3 regions of the Clostridium sp. CM036 genome follow, and region 2 is predicted to be linked to each of the others. Evidence: riboswitches for the same ligand, from Rfam matches in the RefSeq annotation. Region 2 holds a riboswitch; each other region holds the start of a gene.
The links. Region 2 has a riboswitch for thiamine pyrophosphate ahead of thiD (bifunctional hydroxymethylpyrimidine kinase/phosphomethylpyrimidine kinase). Riboswitches for the same ligand answer to the same signal wherever they lie in the genome.
Positions count from the first base shown of each region.

Region 1: another riboswitch for thiamine pyrophosphate. It lies ahead of ACWJKE_RS04695 (thiamine-binding protein); the one in region 2 lies ahead of thiD (bifunctional hydroxymethylpyrimidine kinase/phosphomethylpyrimidine kinase).
Region 3: another riboswitch for thiamine pyrophosphate. It lies ahead of thiT (energy-coupled thiamine transporter ThiT); the one in region 2 lies ahead of thiD (bifunctional hydroxymethylpyrimidine kinase/phosphomethylpyrimidine kinase).

Region 1 is NZ_CM143652.1:976,069-984,011, forward strand. Features, by position in the region: gene ACWJKE_RS04675 (helicase-related protein) at 1-1,071, opposite strand, end outside; gene ACWJKE_RS04680 (ABC transporter ATP-binding protein) at 1,216-1,971, opposite strand; gene ACWJKE_RS04685 (ABC transporter substrate-binding protein) at 1,952-2,956, opposite strand; gene ACWJKE_RS04690 (ABC transporter permease) at 2,996-3,772, opposite strand; gene ACWJKE_RS04695 (thiamine-binding protein) at 3,744-4,034, opposite strand; TPP riboswitch at 4,147-4,256, opposite strand; gene ACWJKE_RS04700 (hypothetical protein) at 4,344-4,643, opposite strand; gene ACWJKE_RS04705 (patatin-like phospholipase family protein) at 4,778-5,788, shown strand; gene ACWJKE_RS04710 (SDR family oxidoreductase) at 6,020-6,880, shown strand; gene argH (argininosuccinate lyase) at 7,007-7,943, opposite strand, start outside.
Region 2 is NZ_CM143652.1:1,742,200-1,750,142, reverse strand. Features, by position in the region: gene ACWJKE_RS08275 (MDR family MFS transporter) at 1-1,089, shown strand, start outside; gene ACWJKE_RS08270 (AI-2E family transporter) at 1,091-2,209, opposite strand; gene ACWJKE_RS08265 (50S ribosomal protein L25) at 2,761-3,360, shown strand; gene ACWJKE_RS08260 (hypothetical protein) at 3,517-3,804, shown strand; gene ACWJKE_RS08255 (hypothetical protein) at 3,924-4,283, opposite strand; gene glpK (glycerol kinase GlpK) at 4,607-6,097, shown strand; TPP riboswitch at 6,167-6,277, shown strand; gene thiD (bifunctional hydroxymethylpyrimidine kinase/phosphomethylpyrimidine kinase) at 6,424-7,248, shown strand; gene thiM (hydroxyethylthiazole kinase) at 7,454-7,943, shown strand, end outside.
Region 3 is NZ_CM143652.1:2,100,758-2,108,700, reverse strand. Features, by position in the region: gene ACWJKE_RS09845 (TM1266 family iron-only hydrogenase system putative regulator) at 1-142, shown strand, start outside; gene hydG ([FeFe] hydrogenase H-cluster radical SAM maturase HydG) at 216-1,634, shown strand; gene ACWJKE_RS09835 (NAD(P)/FAD-dependent oxidoreductase) at 1,938-3,383, shown strand; gene ACWJKE_RS09830 (Na-translocating system protein MpsC family protein) at 3,510-3,872, shown strand; gene ACWJKE_RS09825 (L-lactate MFS transporter) at 4,015-5,205, shown strand; gene thiT (energy-coupled thiamine transporter ThiT) at 5,408-6,049, opposite strand; TPP riboswitch at 6,137-6,241, opposite strand; gene ACWJKE_RS09815 (polysaccharide deacetylase family protein) at 6,514-7,377, shown strand; gene metA (homoserine O-acetyltransferase MetA) at 7,444-7,943, opposite strand, start outside.

The DNA.
Region 1 (7,943 bases), 770 kb from region 2:
TATTAAAATTGTGCTTTCCTTGTTAATAAACTGATTGTACTGTTTTTTTCTAACTTCTGGCGGTAAATCTCCATAGATTAAACTTACTTTTATACCTAGGTTTGAGTAATGATAAGCTAGTTCTAATACTTTCTTCTTCGAAAATGTAACAAGCGCATCACCCACCTCAATACTTTTATATACAAAAGATTTATTTTCCATTACAAGAGGGGTATCCCTTTTATACTCTATAATCTCGTACTCCTCAGAGCAATCCTCTATTATTTTTATTAGCAATTCTTTCGCATTCGTAGCCCCGCAAATGTGTATCTCTTTACTTTTTAATCCTAAAACAGCTCTTGTCCAGGCAGCTCCCCTCTGGTCATTATCTATCATTTGAATTTCGTCTATAATACCAACTTCATATTCCTCATTTATATTTAATTTTTCTATAGTACAACATACATGAGCTGCATCTTCAATGATTATTTCTTCTTCTCCAGTTGCAAGATTACATTTTACACCTTCTCTATTTAATCTTTCAAAATTCTCAAGTGCTAATATTCTTAAGGGAGAAAGGTAAATTCCTTTTGTTGCCTCTTTAAGCCGCATCATTGCATTATATGTTTTCCCAGTATTAGTTTCACCTAAATGGAGATAAAATTTTCTTTTAAATTTTCTTGATCCCTCATATTCATTTTTAGGATTAGTTGGAAACACGCGTTCAAACTCACTAGATATAATCTCAGGAATATGCTCCGTTATTAACACACTTATAATTCCTGATTTTAAATAGCTTTCACCCTTGTCCTTTAAAATGTTCTCAAAATTAAAATCTGTATTATTTTTCTTGTTATAGTCCTCAACAAGCCTTATTGATATATATTTAAGTAATGCTGAATAATTTTCATGAACCCTTTTATAGTCTTTAAAATTTTCTTTCTTAAACTCATTTAATTCCTTTAGTTTCTTTCTTACAGCAGCTTCATGTTCCCATAGTACATTTGACTTAGTATGCTTTACTATTTCTTCAATCTGAGCAAATTGACTTTTTATTTTTTTAAAATTCCTTTCTATAGCTCCTTGTTTCATTTTGTTTCCTCCAATATTGACTTTTTATTTATTTCCATGTGGCTTATTGTTCTATTTTCTCACAACTATAAATTTATCATACATTTTTCAATCTCAATATAAATGAAACACCCAACTTAAATGCTTTTAAGCTGGGTGTTTTCCTTATAATGTCTGTAAAATGATTTTCTTTATTTCATTGAATTTTTCTGATGTAACAATATCCTTATTTCTGTTTTTAGGTAAATCAACGATTATTTCTTTTTTTATAGTTGCCGGTTTATCTGATAATACATATATTCTATCAGATAAGAATACTGCTTCTTCAATATCATGAGTTATAAATATTATGGTAACTTTTAGCTCTTTAATTACGTCTATTAGCCAATAGTGCATCTTTGCCCTAGTAATTGCATCAAGTGCACCAAAAGGCTCATCTAACAGCATAATATCAGATGATGACATATATGTTCTAAGCAATGCAGCTCTCTGCCTCATACCTCCTGAAAGTTGAAAAGGATATTTATATTCGAAGCCTTCAAGCCCAAATGTTTTAAAATGACTAAGCGCCTGAGCCCTTGCCTCTTTTTTAGATTTTCCTTTTATAATAAGAGACAGTGTAGTATTATCCACAATGTTTTTCCATGGAAGTAGCAGGTCCTTTTGATGCATATAACTTACTTTTTCAAAAGTATCGCAGCATTTTTCTCCGTCAAATATAATTTCACCCGAATCTTTACGCAAAAGGCCTGATATAATATTAAAAATTGTACTTTTACCACTGCCACTTGGTCCTAGTAAACTTATAAACTCATTCTCTCTTGCATAAAAAGAAACATCCTTTATTATATTCATACTTCCAAAAGTTTTTTTAATATTTTCTACTCTTAATTTTTCATTACTAGTTCGGTAAGTACTCATTAGTAAATGCCTCACTCGCCTTCATATCTTTTCCTAGAAGCTTTTTATCTAAAAGAAATTTGGTGTAATTATTCCAAACCGATTCTTTCATTACGCCCCATTTTTCAGCTTCAGCTTTATATTGATCCTTTAAATATTTTTGACTTGCGACGGCAAGAGCTTCATCTGTCTCCGGTGCATTTTTCAGTAAAACCTTAGCACTTTCCTCAGGTTTCTCCATGCTGTATTCATATCCTTTTGTAACTGCTTTTAAAAATTTCTTTGCCATTTCAGGATCCGCTTTTAATTTGTTCTCATTGGCTATAATTACCGGAGTATAATAATCTAAATCTTTATTTAATTTTCCAATATCAATATAGTCAATAGGAATATTTTTAAGCTTCGCTTCTATTCCTGTCCATCCATAAAATACCCATTCAATATCAATATTTTTCTTAGTTACAGCAAAGAAATCCTCTGATCCTGCATCTACCATCTTTAGTTTTGAAAAATCCGCATTATCTTTTTCCATAACCGCCTTTAAAATTGCATTTTCAGAAGGCGACCCCCATCCGCCATAGGTTTTTCCTTCAAAATCCTTAGGAGATTTAATATTTTTTTCCTTAGGCGATGCAAACCCGGAAGTATTATGCTGAATAATAGTGGCTATAGCTTTTATTGGAAGTGGATCTTTAGCAGTTCTAGCATAAGTTACATCTTCTTGATAGCTTACGCCAAAATCTCCTTTGCCCGCTGCAATTAAACTTGCAGTACTTCCCTGCGCTGGTTGAATAATTTCCACGTCAAGTCCTTCTTCTTTAAAATATCCATTATCTTTCGCTACATATAATCCAGTATGATTAGTGTTTGGTATCCAATCTAAAATAACAGTAACCTTTTTTAAAGTTTCTTCCTTCTTTACATCTTCTTTTTTTGCAGCACAACCCACAAATAAAACCGTAGTCATTGAAACTGTTAATAATAATGAAATTACTTTCTTTAGCATGATTTTACCTCCAAATAAAATAATATGTCCTATTTAAATTTAGTCATTGTTATCTGCTTTATTTCTAGTCCAAGGAGTAAAAAAATATTGTAATAAATTCAAGAGTCCAAATAGTCCCATGCTTAATATTACAATAATTATAATCACTGCAAAAACTTTATCAAGTGCATATGAATTTTTAGCTCTAATCATATATACCCCAAGCCCCTTATCTCCTCCAAGCCATTCTCCAATAACTGCCCCCATAATACTATAGGTTGCTGCTATTCTAAGGCCCGAAAAAAAATTTACAGTAGAGGATGGCAGCTTCACCATGGTGAAAATTTGAAACTTACTAGCTCCCATAGTCTTTAAAAGGTTTACCATATCCGCGTCTACTGATTCTAATCCATCAATCAAACTAACAACTATAGGGAAAAAGCACACTAACACTACTACAATAATCTTAGGCAATATTCCAAAACCAAACCATATTATGAAAAGTGGTGCTAGCGCAATAATTGGAACAGTTTGAGATACTACTAAAATTGGATATATGCATTTTTTAATGATTTTCACATTATCCATTAAGATGGCTAAAATTAACGCAATCAAAATTGATATTGCGAATCCAATCAAGGCTTCATATAAAGTCGCATAAATATGCTTAGTAATGCTTGGAACTATATTCACCAAGGTACTAATAATATCTTTTGGCGAAGGCAATATGTATTGCGGAACCTTCCATTTGTCTACAGCTATCTGCCATATAAAAAGAATTATTAATTGAAAAACTATAGGAATAAGTTTATTTTCTATACTTATATGTTTTTTCATTCATAGTCACGCCTTCAGCTTTATAATCGATTTTCACTATAGAAACAACCCTACTTGCTCCATGAACTACACAAATTTCCTGGGCCTTTTTTACTATATCTAAAAGCTCATCCATTTCACCTTCCATAGTGGTTTCCATTGGTCCTACCTCATATTTCACTCCACTAGATTGAATATATTCTATAACCTTATCTACTACTGGGTAAATTTTTTCTTCCGCAACCACTGGTATAACTTGAAGACTCACATTTACAACTGACATTTCAATTCCCCCTTATAATATTGTTAAAGTAAAATAAACCCTTTGCTCATTTTTAAGCGAAGGGTTCTATAATCGAATAACTTTGCACCATTTATATATTCTTATTTTAACCTAAATGCAAATTATATTTTCCCTCCGCTGGCATTATCCAATTCAGGTTATAAGGGTCGAAACTTAACTGTTTCCTCTCAGACAAAAATATTGACTCCCCTAGTTTTTAATATTAAATTACTTTACACGTATATACTACCTAAAAATTCTTATAATGTCAAACCATAAAAAACGCATCTTTTATTCAGTGCGTTTTTCTTAACAATCCATATTATCTTCAAACTTTTTAATATTTTCCTTTAGTTCATCTATTTGTTTTTGTAAATCCTTATTATCGCCCTTAGAATTACTGTTTCCATTATCTCCAGATTGATTGCCATCCTGCGATTCAAGATTTTGAGACTGAGCTGCAATTATCAAAATACTCTGCGCCAAACCCGTTAAAAAATTACCTATTACATTTTGTTGATTAACATTAAGTTTTCCAGCAATTATAATCCCTATTACTGTTGCTAATGTGGCTAATTGACAAGGCGTGAATTCTTCTAACTTTTTCATACATTGCCTCTTTTATAAAATGGTTGTAATATATTATATTCTTTTAACAAAAAAAAGTGTAACTAATATTATTTTTTAAATATATGACATGAAGATATTTTTATTCATATATTACTCATAAAGGGGTGATATATATGAATATATACAACAATAGAAGATTTGCAGATATTGTGTTTGAAGGTGGCGGAGTTAAGGGCATCGGTCTTGTAGGTGCCTTAAAAACATTTGAGGATAATGGATATCAATGGAAAAATATTTCAGGAAACTCTGCCGGATCTATTATAGCTGCACTAGTTGCGGTAGGCTACCCAGCTGACGAGATAAAAAAATTAATGCTAAATCTAGACTACACAAAATTTGCTGATAAAAGTCATTTTAATATGCCTATATTCTCTGATGCTTACAATCTACTTTTTAAAAAAGGCATTTATAAAGGTGACTATATAAAAAATTGGATTGACGAAGTTCTATCGCATAAACTTAAGCTTACAAATAGGAAAAAAATAACCTTTGGAGATTTGATTATTCCAGGAGAAAAGGGTATTCTTTTAAATAATAATAAGTATAAAAGAAAATACAAACTGCATATTATAGCAACTGATATTAGCTGTGGAAAGATGCTAATACTACCAGAGGATATTGCGGGATACGGGATAAATCCTGATGAACTTGAAGTAAGTTTGGCAATAAGAATGAGCATATCTATCCCCTATTTTTTTCACCCTGTAAACTTATATAATATAAAGACTAATAAAAAGTCTCTCATTGTTGATGGTGGTGTTTTAAGCAATTATCCAGTTTGGATTTTTGATGTGAATGGTGTTCCTCTCTGGCCAACCATCGGTTTTAAACTCGGAGGGAACAAAGAAATACGAGAACATAAAATCACAAATATCTTAAATTTTACTAGCTCAATTATTGAGACTATGTTAGAAGCACAAGATGATATTCATATAAGCGAAATGGATTTCTTGCGTACTGTAAAAATCGATACCCTTGATATTAAAACCACAGATTTTAATATTGGGAATAAAAAAATTATGGAGTTATATAATTCTGGTGAAGTTTGCGCAAAAGAATTTCTTAAAAATTGGGAAGATAATTATAAAAAGCATAGAATCTTTAGAAGTAATTCTTTTAAATAATAATCGTTGCTAAAAACACTAAATCTTTTTATTCATATATACACCATCTTACATTTATTTATTGAACAATACTAAGAATCTAAAAGTGCACTAAGCTTAATAATTATTATTATTATTATTATTATTATTAAGCTTAGGTGTTTTTTTCTTAGTTCACAAATTTAGTCACAGTTCAAATAATGTGATATTATAATATTAAGAAAAAAAAAGAAAAAAAATGAGGTGAGTTCAATGAAAAAAGTATTATTAACCGGCTCTAATGGTTTCTTAGCATCAAGATATTACACATATTATAAAGATAAATACGAAATAATCCCATTAGGACATGCAGAGTTAGATATAACAGACGAGAGTAAAGCCTTAGAAATTATACAGAAATTCAAACCTGATTACGTGATACATACCGCTGCTATTGCTGATACAGGTTTGTGTGAACGAAACCCAGAACTATCTTATGAAATAAATGTAAAAGGTTCAATTAACATTGCTAAAGCCTGTAGTTTAACAAAATCTAAATTAATATATTTAAGTTCTGAACAAATTTTTAATGGCAATTTCGAATCAGGACCATATAATGAAAATCACATTCCAACTCCAAATACCATTTATGGGAAACATAAACTTGAAGCTGAAAACGAATTAAAAGGAATTATTGATGAACTATGGATTTTAAGACTTACTTGGTTATTTGGATTTCCAGAAAAAAATTGCAGGGTAAATTCTAATATACTATGGAATGTTGTATCTTCTATTTTAAAGTATAAAAAAATGAAATTACCCTCAAATGAATTTAGAGGAATGACCTATGTTTATGATATAATAGCAAATTTTGATAAGATTTTTACTCTTCCATACGGAACTTATCACACTGGAAGCGAAAATAACTTAAGCACTTATGATATAGCTTTGCTCATATTAAAAGAAATTGGCTTAAATCATAAAGCAGGTAATTATTTAGAAAAAGATACCGAAAAATACAAAGAACATCCAAGGGACTTACGAATAAGTAATAGCAAATTGAAGAATTATGATATTGTTATGCCTAAAACTGAAGATGGCATTAAAAAGTGCCTTAAAGATTTCAACTATTAATTGTCTACTAAAGTAGCTTTATCTACTAAAGTAGCATTATCTACTAAAAAGCACGTAACAGGTGGGGATTTACCTGTTACGTGCCTTATATTTAAAGGGGGTATTCTGCCACCTCTAAGGCGGCCTTTACATTTCTTTTTTTATACCGCGGCTTAAAGTCTTTTCATAATCTATAAATTCATACACATCATTTTGAAATAAATCGCTAAAACTTTTAAGTTCTTCTAAACTTAAATCTTCTATAGCCTTATGTTTTTTTTCACAATTTATAACTATAGCGCCTATAACACCATGAGCATCTCTAAAGGCTGCCCCTTTGCTTACAAGATAATCTGCAGCTTCCGTAGCATTTAGAAAACCTCTTTTAACTGCGTTATACATATTATCTTTTTTAATTTTTAAAGTACTTAACATTTCATTCATAACCTTTAAGCATTTTAAAACTGTGTCAACTGCATCAAAGAAAGGTTCTTTATCTTCTTGCATATCTTTATTATAGGCAAGTGGTATTCCTTTCATAGTGGTAAGCAGACTCATTAAATCTCCATATACTCTTCCAGTTTTCCCTCTTATTAATTCTGCTGCATCTGGATTTCTTTTCTGTGGCATTATACTACTGCCCGTGGAGAATTCATCGCTAATTTCAATGAAATTAAATTCTTTAGTACTCCATAAAATGAACTCCTCACTTAATCTACTAAGATGCATCATTATTATAGAAAAATCGGATAAAAGTTCTAATAAATAATCTCTATCACTTACTCCATCCATAAAATTATCTGTAGGTTTTTTAAACCCTAGCTCGCTTGTTGTAAACTTCCTGTCTGTATCATATGTTGTTCCCGCTAGTGCACAGCATCCAAGAGGATTTTCATCCATAATCTCTGTAGCGCTTATAATCCTTTTCTTATCGCGACGAAACATATTAAAGTACGCCATAATGTGCTGTTTAAATGTCACTACTTGTGCTCTTTGCATATGTGTATACCCTGGCATTATAACCGCATTATCATTCCCAACTTTTTCAATAGTGTTTAAAATAACATCTAAGTTATCAATAACA
Region 2 (7,943 bases):
TTGGGTGACATTTTTACTGTTGAAGAAAGGCCAAAGATCCAAGGATGGTTAAGTACAGTATGGGGGATAGCAAGTTTAGCTGGTCCTTTTTTAGGGGGGTTTTTAATAGACAATTTCTCATGGCATTGGATTTTCTTTATAAACCTACCTTTTGGAATAATATCTATAGTGATTTTACAAAGAAATCTAATTGAAACTTTTGAGAAAAAGAAACATAAGATAGATTATGTAGGTGCTTTATTATTTTCAGTTGCAATTATAACGTTTTTACTGGGTAGCTTAGCAGGTGGAAGAAATAATATTATAATAGCTTTAGTAGTTACAATTGCAGTGATGATTGTGTTTTATTATGTGGAAAAAAGAGCGGATGAGCCTATTATACCTTTTGAAATTTTCACAAAAAGTAGCACCATTGTAAATATAATAACATTTTTAGCCGCAGGGATTTTAATAGGAATAGAGGTTTATTTACCTATATATATGCAAAATGTTTTAGGATTTAGTCCTACAGTTGCTGGAGTGTCTATGGCACCTATGTCTATTGCTTGGTTCTTATCTTCATTTGTTTTGTCTAAAGCTATCCCTAAATATGGTGGAAGAATAGTGATTGGCGTATCTACTCTAATTTTGCTTATTAGTTGTGTGTTTTTGTCTACTTTAAGTAGTGAATCTCTATTAGTATCAGTTATAGTTTATGGGTTCATTATGGGATTTGGATTTGGAGGAGCTTTTACTACATTAACAATAATGGTACAAGAGTCAGTGGGATATAACAAAAGAGGCGCAGCTACAGCAGCGAATTCCCTGGTGCGTACACTAGGTCAAACTATAGGCGTAAGTGTTTTTGGAATTATATTAAATATGAATATAATTAAATATTTCAATAATATAGGAAGAAAGGGAATAGAACCTAACAATTTGTATTCCAAGGCAACTTTGAGTAGTGGAGTAAGTTTGCAGCAGATAAAGCAAGCTTTAAATTCAGGGCTTCATGAAGTATTTATAATATTTATCATAATTGCTTTAGCATCATTGGCACTTTCTTTTATATTTGACTCAAAATTAAAAAATAATTCATGTGAACAATAAGTTATTTAATTAATTTTTCTTCAATTTGTTTATCATTAATTTGTTTATTCATAAAATTTTCTAGTAGGGTCTTTATTAAGGCTATAGTGGGAACTCCAAGTAACATTCCTAAAACACCAAAAAAACCTCCCCCAAGAACAATTCCTAGTATTATAAGTAGTGGACTAATCCCAACCTTATCTCCAATAATCTTTGGAGATATGAACCACCCATCAATATTACTTAAGGTTGTAATAAATAGTACCAACTGAACACATTTCATTGGGCTAAAGAATATTGTTATTATAACAGCGGGAATCATCCCTATAATATTTCCAAAATAAGGGATCATATTTGTTACACCTATTACTAAACTAAAAGGTAAAGCGTAAGGTATTTTTAATATCGTAAATCCTATAAAAGTAATAATACCAAAAATAATAGAGTCAATCATTTTCCCAACAAAATATTTCTTAAAAGTAGTGTTAACTATCTTAAAAAAATCAATTATTTTAATAGCAACTGTTTCATTTAAAACAGAATAAACAAATTTTTTAAGATTAAAAATAATAGATTCTTTATCAATCAAGAAGTAAATTGAAATTACGATTCCAGACATTAATTTCATAAAAAAAGAACCCAAACCCATTAGGTAATCAATTATAAGTTGAAAACCGGGGCTAAAATATGCAGATACATCCTTATTAAAAGAACTAAGGTAACTATCTAAGTAAGAAGTAGCATCAAATTTGTTTAGTAGTTCATTTTTAGATAAAAAATTGGTAGACCATTTATACGCTTTATTTGCAAAGTGAGGGATATTATTAAATAAATCAACGGAGCTTTTAATAATATTAGGAGTAACTAAAGTGATTATAAAAATTATTATGCCTATAAATAATGTGTAAATTATGCATATACTATAAATCCTTTTCATTTTTGTTCTCTTTTCAATAAACACCATAAGCGGGTTAAGTAAATAAGCTATGACGAAACCCCAAATAAAATAAGTAAGTAAAGAAAAAAAATTATTTAATATTGAACCTATATTTTCAACGTTGTTTACTATTCTATAAAGTAGAAGGGCAATTATAATAATAGGGACAAGCTGTATATATGGTATCTTTTTATATTTAATCAATGCAATTCCTCCAGTCAATATTTAGCCGCTTGTTATAAGATCAATGTAGTATTATGTAATTGTAATATTGTAGATTAGAAGAAGATGATTGTAGCTTATTTAATTATATCATTCTTAAAACAATTTATTAATATTCATTTTTAAAAAAATTAACGACATATTGCGTAATAATAGTAGGTTACAGAAATAGGTAACACACCTTACAATTTCTGTTTGCAAACATGTGCAATAATGTGCTATAATATAGTTATATTTAAATACTAATGTTATCTTTTAGGTAGTGATGCTGATTTTTTTATTTATTTGTATAAATAATGGATATAACATGGAAATTCAATAAATATATTTATGAAAACATGAAAGACAGCAGGGTAATTCATGTTGTCTTTTAATGTTTGTAATTATATACATTGAATTTTCAGATACTTGTAGTTAAAAAAATCATATCATTTTAAAGTTCAACACAAATTTTAGTGAAAATTATTAGTGGTAACATATGTACATAAAATAATAAACAGAAAGGCTTTATAAGCCAAGAGGAGCGAATTATTATGGAAGAAATGATTTTAGATGCATTTGAAAGAATTCCAACAAATAAAAGATTTGTAGAGGAAGGTTTTATTGCAGGTGTAATGTATGGCGATGGCGTTAAGGAAGCAACTTCAATAAAGGTTCAAGACGTTGAATTAATAAAGATTCTTAAAAAACATGGTTCTAATGCTAAAATATGGATTAAATACGGAGAAGATAAAAAATTTGGATTTATAAAAGAAATTCAAAGACATCCTGTAACAGCAAAAATTAATCACATAGACGTACAACTTGTTTCTAAAGATCGTGAAATAAAAATGCAATTACCTATTTCTTTCAAGGGAGAAGAGAATGTAGCAGCCAATCTACTTGAGTTGAAGATTTATAAAGCTGAGATAGATGTTGTTGGAAGCATGGGTATATTACCTGATGGAATAAGTATTGATATATCACAAAAAATACTTGGAGATACAATTACAATAAAGGACTTTGATTTAAATAATCAAATAAAAGTTACTGATGATGAAAATCAAATTTACGCAGCTATAGCACAAATGAAAGAAGAAGTGACTGAAGAAGTTACAGCTGAAGCAGTTGTTGCTGAAACTGAAGCTAAATAATAAAATAGTAATTATATAATAATAAAAGGATGAACATGAAAAGTTCATCCTTTTATCTATTATGGATAAAATTTAAAATGTTTTGATGATGAGGTAAGAAAAAGAATATAAGCAAATAGATACTTATTATTGTGAGTAAAATTAGGAGGCTAAAGAATGGCAAATATATTGAGATATTCAAAAAAACAATTAGATAGAACATTAAAAGATTTCGGAAAGAGAGAAAATATAGGTTCTAATGACACATCCGAGTGGATAAGACTAATAAACGATTTTATATATGAATTTGAACTAAAGTCTGAAGTTAATGAAGTAGATAAACTTTCTATAACAACTAGCAAAGAAGAACAAGTGGTAATTGAAAAAATGATGTATGCACTAGAAGGTACAAAAACTTCTTTGAATTACATTTTTGATGGTAATATTACTTATATAGAAGAATAGGTTATTATAACAATAAAATAAATATTAAAGGAAGCCATTTAATTAAATGGCTTCCTTTAAAAAGTATCATATCATCGAAAAATTATTAAATGGAATCTAAAGAACATATAAATAAAAGTTTATTTTGAACTAGTACCTTTATTTGCATAGGATTGATTATTTAGCTTTTTTGTCTCTTCTAAAGCAGCATCACTATTGCTACTACTCATATTAGACATACCAGCACTTGATTGACTATTTAATTGTTTTGTTTCTGCTAAAGTAGAGTCACTAGTGCTGCTAGACATATTTGACATAGCAGAATTTGAAACACCACTAGTACCTTTATTTGAAGCTGATTCATTATTTAATTGAATTGTTTCTTGTAGAGTGGAAGCACTAGTGCTACTAGACATACCAGCATTTGAGTAAGAGCTTGAACCTCCATTAGCTGCTGATTGTTTATTTAATTCTTTTGTTTCTTCTAAATTGTTATTCATAAGTATCTCTCCCTTCTAATATAAAAATTACACTAATCAAGTACAGTATATAGTTTACCCATTTTATCTTAAAATATAGATGAAAATATTGAGAATTTTTACTTGAAATTTTAGGATTGTAAAAATTTTAAGATCTTATTATATATTGTAGCAGCGACGATGTGATATTTAAAAAATAAATCTAAATAGTGAAGTTTATAAGTTATATTGCAATAAATATAATAATCAGTTATACTAAATATAATGATATTTTAACGTATTTTTTTATTTATTAATGTGTAAACGATTCAATAAGACTAATTTCAAAAAGGAGTTTTGCTAAAATGGCTAAATATATAATGGCACTTGATCAAGGTACAACCAGTTCAAGGTGTATTCTATTCAATGAAAGGGGACTTATTGTAACGTCCGCTCAAAAAGAATTTACTCAGATTTTCCCAAAAGGAGGGTGGGTAGAACATGACCCAATGGAGATATGGTCAAGTCAAATTAGCGTTGCAACAGAAGCGATGGCTGAAGTTAATGCTACGGCGTCTGATATAGCAGCAATAGGTATTACAAATCAAAGAGAAACTACTGTAGTTTGGGATAGACGAACGGGAGTTCCGGTATACAATGCAATTGTATGGCAATGTAGAAGAACTGCAGAGACTTGTGATGAATTAACACAAAAAGGATTTGATAAAATTGTTAGAGCTAAAACGGGATTGATTTTAGACGCTTATTTTTCTGGAACAAAAATAAAATGGATATTGGACAATGTAGAAGGCGCTAGAGCAGAAGCTGAAGCAGGAAATTTATTGTTTGGCAATATAGATACTTGGTTAATTTGGAATTTAACAAAAGGAAAAACATATGTAACAGACTATTCTAATGCTTCAAGAACAATGCTATTTAATATTCATGAACTTACATGGGATGACGAAATTTTAGAAACATTGAACATACCAAAATCAATGCTCCCAGAAGTAAAACCTTCAAGTTGTGTATATGGCAACACCGATATTTCATTGTTTGGAGGGGAAATTCCAATTGCTGGAGCGGCTGGAGACCAACAAGCGGCATTATTTGGACAAACTTGCTATTCACCAGGAACAGCTAAAAACACATATGGGACAGGCTGCTTCATGCTTATGAATACAGGAGACAAAGCAATTCAATCTAAACAGGGATTACTTACAACGATTGCTTGGGGAATAGATGGAAAAGTAGAGTATGCTCTTGAGGGTAGTGTATTTATAGCTGGAGCAGCTATACAATGGTTAAGAGATGAGCTACGCATGATTGACAATGCTGCTGATTGCGAAGAATATGCTAATGCGGTAGAAGATACAAATGGAGTATATGTAGTTCCGGCTTTTGTTGGACTTGGAGCACCATATTGGGATCCTTATGCAAGAGGAACAATTGTAGGTCTTACAAGAGGAGCAAAGAAAGAACATTTAATAAGAGCAACTCTCGAAGCGCTTGCTTACCAAACACATGATGTTTTAAAAGCAATGCAAGAAGATTCTGGAATTATACTTACAGAACTTAAAGTAGATGGAGGAGCTTGCAATAACAATTTCTTAATGCAGTTTCAATCTGATATTTTAAACGTTCAAGTAGACAGACCAGAGGTTACTGAAACTACAGCACTCGGTGCGGCTTATCTTGCAGGGCTAGCAGTAGGATATTGGAAGAGCAAAGATGAAGTAGCAAAGCATTGGGCAATATCAAGAAGTTTCAAACCTAGTATGACAGAAGAAAAAAGAAAAGAATTACTTCATGGATGGCATATAGCTGTTAAAAGATCAGGCATAAAACTTGAATAGTAGTAACGAAATATTAATTGTTAATAATAATTTGTTATGCTATTATTAACATATGAAATATAAAAGAATAACCTAACACAGGGGAGTTGGATAGGCCAACTGAGAGAAAGAACTTTAATTCTTTGACCCTATAACCTGATCTGGATAATGCCAGCGTAGGAAGTTGTTTATTGGTGTATTATATATGTATATATTTTTATATATCAAGATAATTTAAACACGAATCCTATGGGTTTGTGTTTTTTGTTTTATAAATAAAATGGATGAATAGTGCCGCAGGTGATGATTTAACATTTAAAAAATAATTATTTTAGGAGGGAATTGATATGAAAAAAGTTTTAACTATAGCAGGTTCTGACAGCTCAGGAGGAGCAGGTGTACAGGCAGATTTAAAAAGCTTAAGTGCGAGTGGCGTATACGGGATGAGTGTAATTACAGCGATAACAGCACAAAATACTATGGGGGTTTTTGCAGTGCAAGACTTGGGCGAAGAAATCATCAAGGCACAAATTGATGCTATTTTTACAGACATAGTTGTAGATGCGGTTAAAATTGGTATGGTTTCTGTGATCTCAACTATTGATGTGATAAGTGAGAAATTAAAACAATACAAGCCTAAAAACGTAGTACTCGATCCCGTAATGATCTCAAAAAGCGGTTATTCACTGTTAAAGCCAGAGTCAAAAACGGCTTTGGTTAAAAAATTAATTCCACTAGCGTCAATTATTACACCTAATGTCCCAGAGGCTGAAGAAATTTTAAAAGAAGTAAATTCAGATATTACGAGCATTGAAACAGTAGTAGATATGGAAAGTGCAGCAAAAGAAATGTACAAGCTAGGATGCAAAAATGTGCTTTTAAAGGGAGGACATATGCAGGGGGAAGCCGTAGATGTGTTTTATGATGGAAGTGAAATTACACATTTTACGTCTGAGAGAATAAATACAAAAAATACTCATGGAACTGGATGTACTTTGTCTTCAGCCATAGCTGCAAATTTGGCGCTTGGCTATAGCATGAAGGATTCAATAAAAAATTCAAAGCAGTATATAACAACTGCTATAAAGCATTCTTTAGATATTGGGCATGGGGTGGGACCTACAAATCATTTCTACGAATTATATAAAAAAGCAGGGATGGCAAATGATTAAGGATAGTGAAAAACTGGATTTTTAGCAGCGAGTTCTGTAAACTTAATAACACAAAGTTTAAGGGGAGTAAATAATGTATTAGTATGTATCATATTTATAGCAGTAGATATTACTTTATAAAACGTTATTTATTACTTGGAGCTACAATGCCCGTTATGATTATTACAGGATTTATATAAACAATAATTTGGAGGATGATGTCAAAATGGAAATTAATAAGAAAATAATTAAATTACTAAACAATTTAAGAGAAAAAACCCCATTGGTGCACCAAATAACAAATTATGTTACCGTTAATGATTGTGCCAATATTACACTAGCAATAGGTGGGTCACCGGTTATGGCGGAGGATATTCATGAAGTTCGCGAGATGGTATCACTTGCATCTTCACTTGTTATAAATATAGGAACATTAAATAGTGTAATTATAGAGGCTATGATTGAGGCAGGAAAGATGGCAAATGAATTAAACATACCTGTTATCTTAGATCCTGTCGGAGTAGGTGCAACAACTTATAGAACAGAAACTTGCAAAAGAATTATAAATGAAGTGAAATTAGCAGTTATTAGAGGGAATTTATCTGAAATAAAAACAATTTATGGTATTAAAACTATAACAAGAGGTGTAGATGCTAGTGAGAGTTTTTCTGTAGATAGTAATGAATTTACAAGAGAGAAAGAAATGGCAAGGAATT
Region 3 (7,943 bases), 360 kb from region 2:
GAAACGCCATATTTCGGTAATAAGTATCGTTGTGGATGCGCCGAATGATGTTATCAGTGCCCTGTCAGGTAAGCTTGGAATGCTACCAAATGTAAACACCAAAACGATTTATTCCAAGGCGCCACCTATAGCAAAGCAGTAAACGAATGATTAAATCAAGGTCTATAAGAGTTTGACCATTTATAAATAATAAATATTAAAAAGGGGTTTATGCTATGTATGATAATAAGTCTAAAAATGCAACTGAGTTTATTGATGACGGTGAAATTCTATCTACCATTTCTTATGCTCGAGAAAACAAAAGAAATCGTGAGCTAATTGATAGCCTGATAGAACGTGCAAAAGACTGTAAGGGTCTAACACACAGGGAGGCTGCAGTACTTCTCGAATGTGATTTGGAAGATGAAAAAGAAAAAATGTTCAAACTGGCAAAAGAGATTAAGCAGAAGTTTTATGGCAATCGTATTGTTATTTTTGCTCCACTATATCTTTCGAACTATTGCGTAAATGGTTGTGTGTATTGTCCATATCACGCTAAAAATAAAACAATATCCCGTAAAAAACTTACGCAAGAAGAAATAGCACAAGAGGTCAAAGCACTTCAGGATATGGGACACAAGCGATTGGCTTTAGAATCAGGAGAAGACCCTGTGAACAATCCAATTGAATATATCCTTGAAAGTATAAAGACCATTTATAGTATTAAGCATAAAAATGGAGATATCCGCCGTGTCAATGTCAATATTGCTGCAACTACAGTGGAAGAATATAAGAAACTTAAGGATGCGGGCATCGGTACCTACATACTTTTCCAGGAAACGTATAACAAAAAAAATTATGAGGAGTTGCACCCAACAGGACCAAAGCACAACTATGAATATCATACGCAGGCTATGGATCGTGCCATGGAGGCTGGTATTGATGATGTGGGGATCGGAGTTTTATTCGGTTTAAATATGTACCGTTATGACTTTGTTGGACTACTCATGCATGCAGAGCATTTAGAGGCAGCCATGGGTGTGGGTCCACATACAATTAGTGTTCCTCGAATATGCCCTGCTGATGATATTGACCCAAATACGTTTTCAAATTCAATCTCGGATGAGATGTTCGAAAAAATTGTGGCTATTATTCGTATCGCTGTTCCATACACTGGCATGATTGTATCAACCCGTGAATCGAAAATAACACGTGAGCGTGTCTTGGAACTGGGTATATCTCAGGTAAGCGGAGGCTCATGCACCAGCGTTGGCGGATATGCGCAGACAGAAACGGAAGAAGATAACTCGAAGCAATTTGAAGTAACTGACACTCGTAAATTGGATGAAATTGTAAACTGGCTTTTGGAATTTGGGTATATTCCAAGCTTTTGCACCGCCTGTTATAGAGAAGGGCGTACAGGTGATCGTTTCATGAGTCTTGTGAAATCAGGTCAAATTGGAAACTGCTGTCAGCCGAACGCACTAATGACACTTAAAGAATATTTGGAGGATTATGCTTCACTTGATACCAAAAAAAAGGGCGAGATGGTAATTGAAAATGAGATTCCTAATATAAAAAATGAAAAGGTTCGTACAATTGCAATAGAGCATTTAAAAGAACTTAAGGAAGGGAAGCGAGATTTCCGTTTCTGATATTACAAATTAACATTTAAACATAACCATAATCATAAAATACAGTAAAGGTGTGTGTCAAAGTAATTGACACATGCTTTTTACGTTCTCGCATTAAGTAAAATTTATTTAATAGCTCAGCAACTATAAAATTACATCGCATTTATTTTTATAAACAACATACACGGCGAAAACTAATAAATAAGAAAACGATTTTATTGAAAATATCTATTATAATGTAAATAATTATATTATAATAGATATTAACAAAGATTAAATATTAAAAGGTTTTAAATATTAATAATATGTTGAGGGGTGATATTTATGTATGATGTAATTATTATAGGAGCAGGAGTAGTAGGTGCAGCGATAGCAAGGGAACTTTCAAGATATAATCTAAAAATAGGCGTTTTAGAAAAAGAAGATGACGTTGCAACGAAAGCATCAAAAGCAAATAGTGGAATAGTTCATGGTGGATATGCTGCAAAGTACGGTACATTAAAAGGACGATTATGCGGAAAAGGAAACAAAATGTATAGAAGTCTTGAGGAAGAATTAAATTTTGGATACAGACAAACAGGAGCTTTAGTGATTGGATTTAATGAAGGTGACGAGAAAAAAATTACTGAGCTTTATGAAAATGGTCTAAAATTAGACTGTAATGATTTAGAGGTGATAAGAGGAGCGAGACTAAAAGGAATAGAGCCACACTTAAATAGTGAAGTAAAGGTAGCACTATATGCTAAAAGCGTAGGGGTAGCGTCTCCTTATGAATTTACAATTGCGTTAGTAGAAAATGCTATAACTAATGGCGTTGAACTTAAGCTTGAAAATGAAGTAATATCTATAGAAAAATTAGAAGATAAGTTTATTGTACATACTAACAAGGAGGATATTAAAGCAAGATATATTATAAATGCTGCGGGTTTGCATAGTGATAATATATCTAACATGGTAGGGATCGATGATTTTAAAATAACACCAAAGAGAGGCCAATATATTTTAATGGGAAAAGATCAAGGGCACCTTGTGAATACTGTTATTTTTCAAGTGCCTACAGATAAAGGGAAAGGGATATTAGTAACTACCACATATCATGGCAATTTTATGATAGGACCTAATGCAGAAGAAGTGAGTAATGGAGATGATGTGTCAACTACCGCTGAAACTTTAAAAGATGTCATTATGGCGGCTAGAAAGTCCATACCTGATTTTAATGTGAGAGGCGCATTAACTACTTTTTCAGGGATAAGAGCTAGTAGCAGTACGGGGGATTTTATCATTGAGGAAAGCAGAGTTAAAAGATTTATTAATGTGGCTGGGATAGATTCTCCGGGGCTTACATCATCGCCAGCAATTGCTGAGATGGTGGTAGAAATACTTAAGAATTCAGGAATGAATCTTGTGAAGAATAATAATTTTAATCCTTATAGAAAAGGAATAATAGTAAAAAAAGATAATAGTTTTGATGGAGAAGTTAATCATGAAGATAAATCAAAAAATATTATATGCAGATGTGAGCAGGTTACAGAGGCAGAGATTATAGATGCGCTTCATAGAAATATACCAATTAACTCTATAGATGCGATTAAAAGACGTACAAGAGCAGGAATGGGAACTTGCCAAGGGAATTTTTGTAAACCTAGAGTTAAGGCTATTATAGCAAGAGAACTGAATATTTGCGAAGATAAAGTGAACGTGCGAGGCAAAAGTGATTCTAAACCGCCTGTTAGAGCGGAAATAAATTTGATTAGGAAATTTGAATCTTAGCAAAGGATGATAAAGTAACAAACTACAACCTTAAATATTATTATTTACAATTATCAATTGATATGCTAAAATTATTTATTATATCAAGACTCTGATTCTATTTATGATGATTTATGGAGGAGCTCAATGACAAAAGGACAAATTGAAGCGAAATTAAGCGAAGCAATTAGTAAATTTGAGATTGAACACATGGGTAGAGGCCCAGAAAAAATTCGGACAATCATATTTCAAGATTTAATTATAGTAAGACTTAAAGGATTTTTAAGTAAATCAGAAAAAAGCTTGGCTCAAAGCAAGGAAGGCGTCGATTTAATTAAAAGACTGAATATTGCTTTGTTTGAGAATGCAAGAGAAAATTTGGAAGAAACTATAAAATCTATAATTGATGTTAATATAGTAAGTACTTATTCTGATGTGAGTACCAAAACAGGTGAAAAAATTATAGCTATAATTGTAGACCAAGATATTGAAGAACGATTAATAAAATAATCATGGAAGACGCACTGAAGGGTCAATGACCAGTCAAGGGGTAAGCCAATAACTATAACTCTGAGTGAGGAGTTTTTGTTATTGGCTTTTTTATTGATTTTAATTTTAAAGGAGTATTATAAAAAACGAAGGGGATGATAATATGAAATTTAAGCAAAGGTGGATATATGTGATTTTGGGAATTATAATTATGATGTGCTTAGGCACTGTATACTCATGGAGTGTTTTTAGGATTCCAATTGAAAAGGCTTTTAATATAGGATCTACTCAAAGTGGCTTTCCTTACATGGTTTCTTTAGCAGCTTATTCATTTTTTATGTTTATAACTGGAAAATATTTAGAGAAATACAGTCCAAGAATGGTTATTTCTATGGGTGCACTTCTTGTAGCATTAGGATGGATATTATCTGCATATGCACCAAATATATATATTTTAACTATAACATATGGGGTAATAATTGGCGCTGGCGTAGGCATAGCATATGGAGCTCCGATGACGGTAGTAGCAAAATGGTTTCCAGAAAAAAAAGGCTTAGTAGTAGGCATTGTATTAATAGGATTTGGGTTGTCACCACTTATAACAGCTCCACTTGCAAGAAATTTAATAGAAAGTTATGGAATAACAAAAGCTTTCCTAATATTAGGTGTATCTTTTGGGGTAATAATACCTTTGCTTTCGTATCCATTTAGATATCCGTCTGATGTGGAAAGTAAAAGTCTTGAAACAACTGCAAGCACAAAAATTCATATGAATGGTACGAATACTGCTAAAATGATTAAATCAAAAAACTTTAAAGGGTTATATGTAAATTTTATGATTGGATCAATGATTGGACTAATGTTAATTGGAATGACAAGTAACGTTGGTGTAGAACTCATTAAGCTATCCCCAAAAACAGTAGCTTTATTAATGATCGTATTTGCAGTTTTTAATGGAATAGGTAGACCTATATTTGGCTTGATTACGGATAAGTACTCGTCTAAAACCGCCATGCTAATTTCTTACGCACTAATTATTATCGCAGCATTATTAATGCTAGTGGCAAATGAAGGCAGTTTAGTATTATTTAGTATAGCGTTTTCGATATTTTGGTTTAATCTTGGAGGATGGTTAGCTATAGCGCCTACTTCAACTCTTGATATGTATGGAACGAAACATTATAGTGAGAATTATGGTGTTGTGTTTACGGCATATGGTATAGGAGCCATTATCGGGGTGTTGGCTTCTGGACTTCTAATGGATATCCTTGCGAATTATAATTATATTTTTTATTTTATAATTGGTTTATGTATTATGGGTATTCTTTCATCTAAAAGAATGATTAAAACGTAATCTAACAGAATTGCCCATTTTAGTGGGCTAGAGTTAAGAGATGATTGATAGTAATTTCTAAGTTATTATATTTAATGCTACGTAATATTAATATTACGTAGCATTAAATATAATACAGTAAACTTCATGATGAACAGAATAATGTATTAGTATAACTTTTGGTTGAAGAAAAACGTGAAGTAGGTAGTAGATATATTTCGAGTTAATTTAGAGCTTTGGTTATAGCTAACTTTGATAATCGTTTTAAAGGTAGAAGCCCAATAATTACACAGGTAATAATGGTTTCCACACTTAGGTATGAACCGTTATATAAAAGGGAGTATAAATAAACAGAGGTTCCTTTTGGAGCATAGCTTCCGAAGAACACTACTCCAGAAATAAAATGGCATGTAAATCTAGCTAGCATTGCTACGACTACGCCAATAAGTATGACCTTAGTATTACGTGATCTAAAGTAACCAACTATTCCAATGGCCATAAAAGGAAGCGGATAATCAAATAGTACTTGCACTGGATGGAGTGCGAAGGGTGCTACTAAAAAATTAATAATTCCAAATAAAAAACCTGTTAAAAACCCAACTTCAGGACCATAAAATAAGGATATAAGTATGATTGGAACCATGCTCCCAGCAGTAATGCTACCACCTTGTGGTAATTTTATAATTGTAATAAACTGCAATACAGTAGATAATGCAAGAGATATACCAACTAAAGTTATCATCTGCGTAGTAAATTTAATTTTCCTAACTTTCAAAACTGCATAGATTAATAACAAAACTCCTAATAGTGCAAAAAGAGCAATGGGGGTTTTTGTAATTTCAGCGATTCTTTCGGTAAAAGTCATTTTTATAGCCTCCATGTATTGTGCTACAGAAGTATTATGGCAAAAACAAAAAAACTATATTCAAAAAAGGAATATAGTTAATATACTTATACATCATAACCGCTTTCCTCCGCTGGTATTATCCAGATCAGGTATAAGGGTCAATGAATTAAATATTCATATCTCAGCCATTAGGCACCCCTAGCACATATATTATTATTATAATTTAATTATATAGAAGTATATTATATTTTACAACCTGTTTTAGATATTTATGAATTAAAAGAAAATAATAAAATAAAGAAAATACCGGAAAAGATTGATTTTATAATCTGGATGGTATAAAGTTAATAAATGTAAGGTGATCAATTTAGCATTAGGGTTACAAAATACTCAGGGAATTTATTATTAAGGGGTTTTGTATTAGATGATGAAGATTAAAAAATAATATGTGTTTCCGAAAAAATACATACAAGGAGGTTATTATGAGAAAAAAAATAATTTTAATATTTACACTCGTTATTTTAATGTCTCTTTCGGGGTGTTCAAGATCGAAGACTGCTACAATAAAAAAAACTGCCCCAGTTAAACCAGCAACTGCAGTTGAACCCGTTAAACCGGCTGAACCCGCTCAAACCTCTTCGATACCCGCTTTTGACAAGACTGCTGTTATGAAGGCTTCAGGAAAGAGTGTTCCAGTTTTAATGTACCATTCAATTGACTACGAAAAAGATAATCCTATTCGTCTTCCTGTTAAAAGATTTGAGGAGCAACTAAAATATTTAAAAGATAATGGTTATTATACTATTACACTTACAAATTTATATGAATATCTTATTAAGGATATACCAATACCTGAAAAATCCATAGTTCTTACTTTTGATGATGGTTATGAAGATAATTATACGGATATGTTCCCTGTTTTGAAAAAGTATAATTTTAAAGCAACAATTTTTGTTATTACTGGTAGTATTGATAAAAGTCCTAACTATATGACTTCGAAACAGCTTGTGGAAATGGAAAAATATGGAGTGGAAATAGGGAGTCATACCGTAAAGCATGAAAATTTAAAAGAGATGCCTAAGGATAAGCAACTAGAAACTTTAGTTAAATCTAAAAAAGATTTGGAAAAAATATTAAATAAACAAATAAAATTCTTTTCCTACCCTTATGGTGGATACAGCAAAACTTCAATTGAGGCTGTACGAGAAGCAGGGTATACAATGGCTTTTAGTACTGACGGCAGATGGTCTTCCAAAGAGGATGGTATACTTTCCTTACATAGGGTATATATAAGTTCATTCCATGACATGGAAGAATTTAAGAAACGTATTTCTAATACAGATTAAATTTTAATAAAGTTCAATATTTAGAGTTGGGTCCCTAAGTTACTAGGGGCCCAACTTTTATATGTATTATTCTAGGTACACCAAATTGTAAGGTGTCTCCTGATAAACATAATAATTTAACCAGTTTAAAAAAAGCAAACTTGAGTGACCTCTCCATTTTACGATAGGTATTTTTAATGGATCGTCTTTTGGATAATAATTTTTGGGGACATTTATATTTAAGCCGTTTGCTATATCCCTGTCATATTCATTTTTTAATGTTAATGGATCATACTCTGAATGCCCGGTTATAAAAATTTGTCTTCCCTTTTTTGCTGATACAATGTAAATGCCTGATTCCTCAGATTCTGATAAAATTTCAAGCTCATCTATTTTATCAATATCAACTTTTCTTATTTCAGTATGTCTTGAATGTGGAACATAAAATTCATCATCAAATCCACTCAAAAGTTTAACGTTTTGCTTTGTTATTTTATGTTTAAACACTCCAAATACTTTACTATCAAGTTTATGTTTTTGCACTCCGTAATGATAATGAAGCCCTGCTTGAGCACCCCAACAAATAT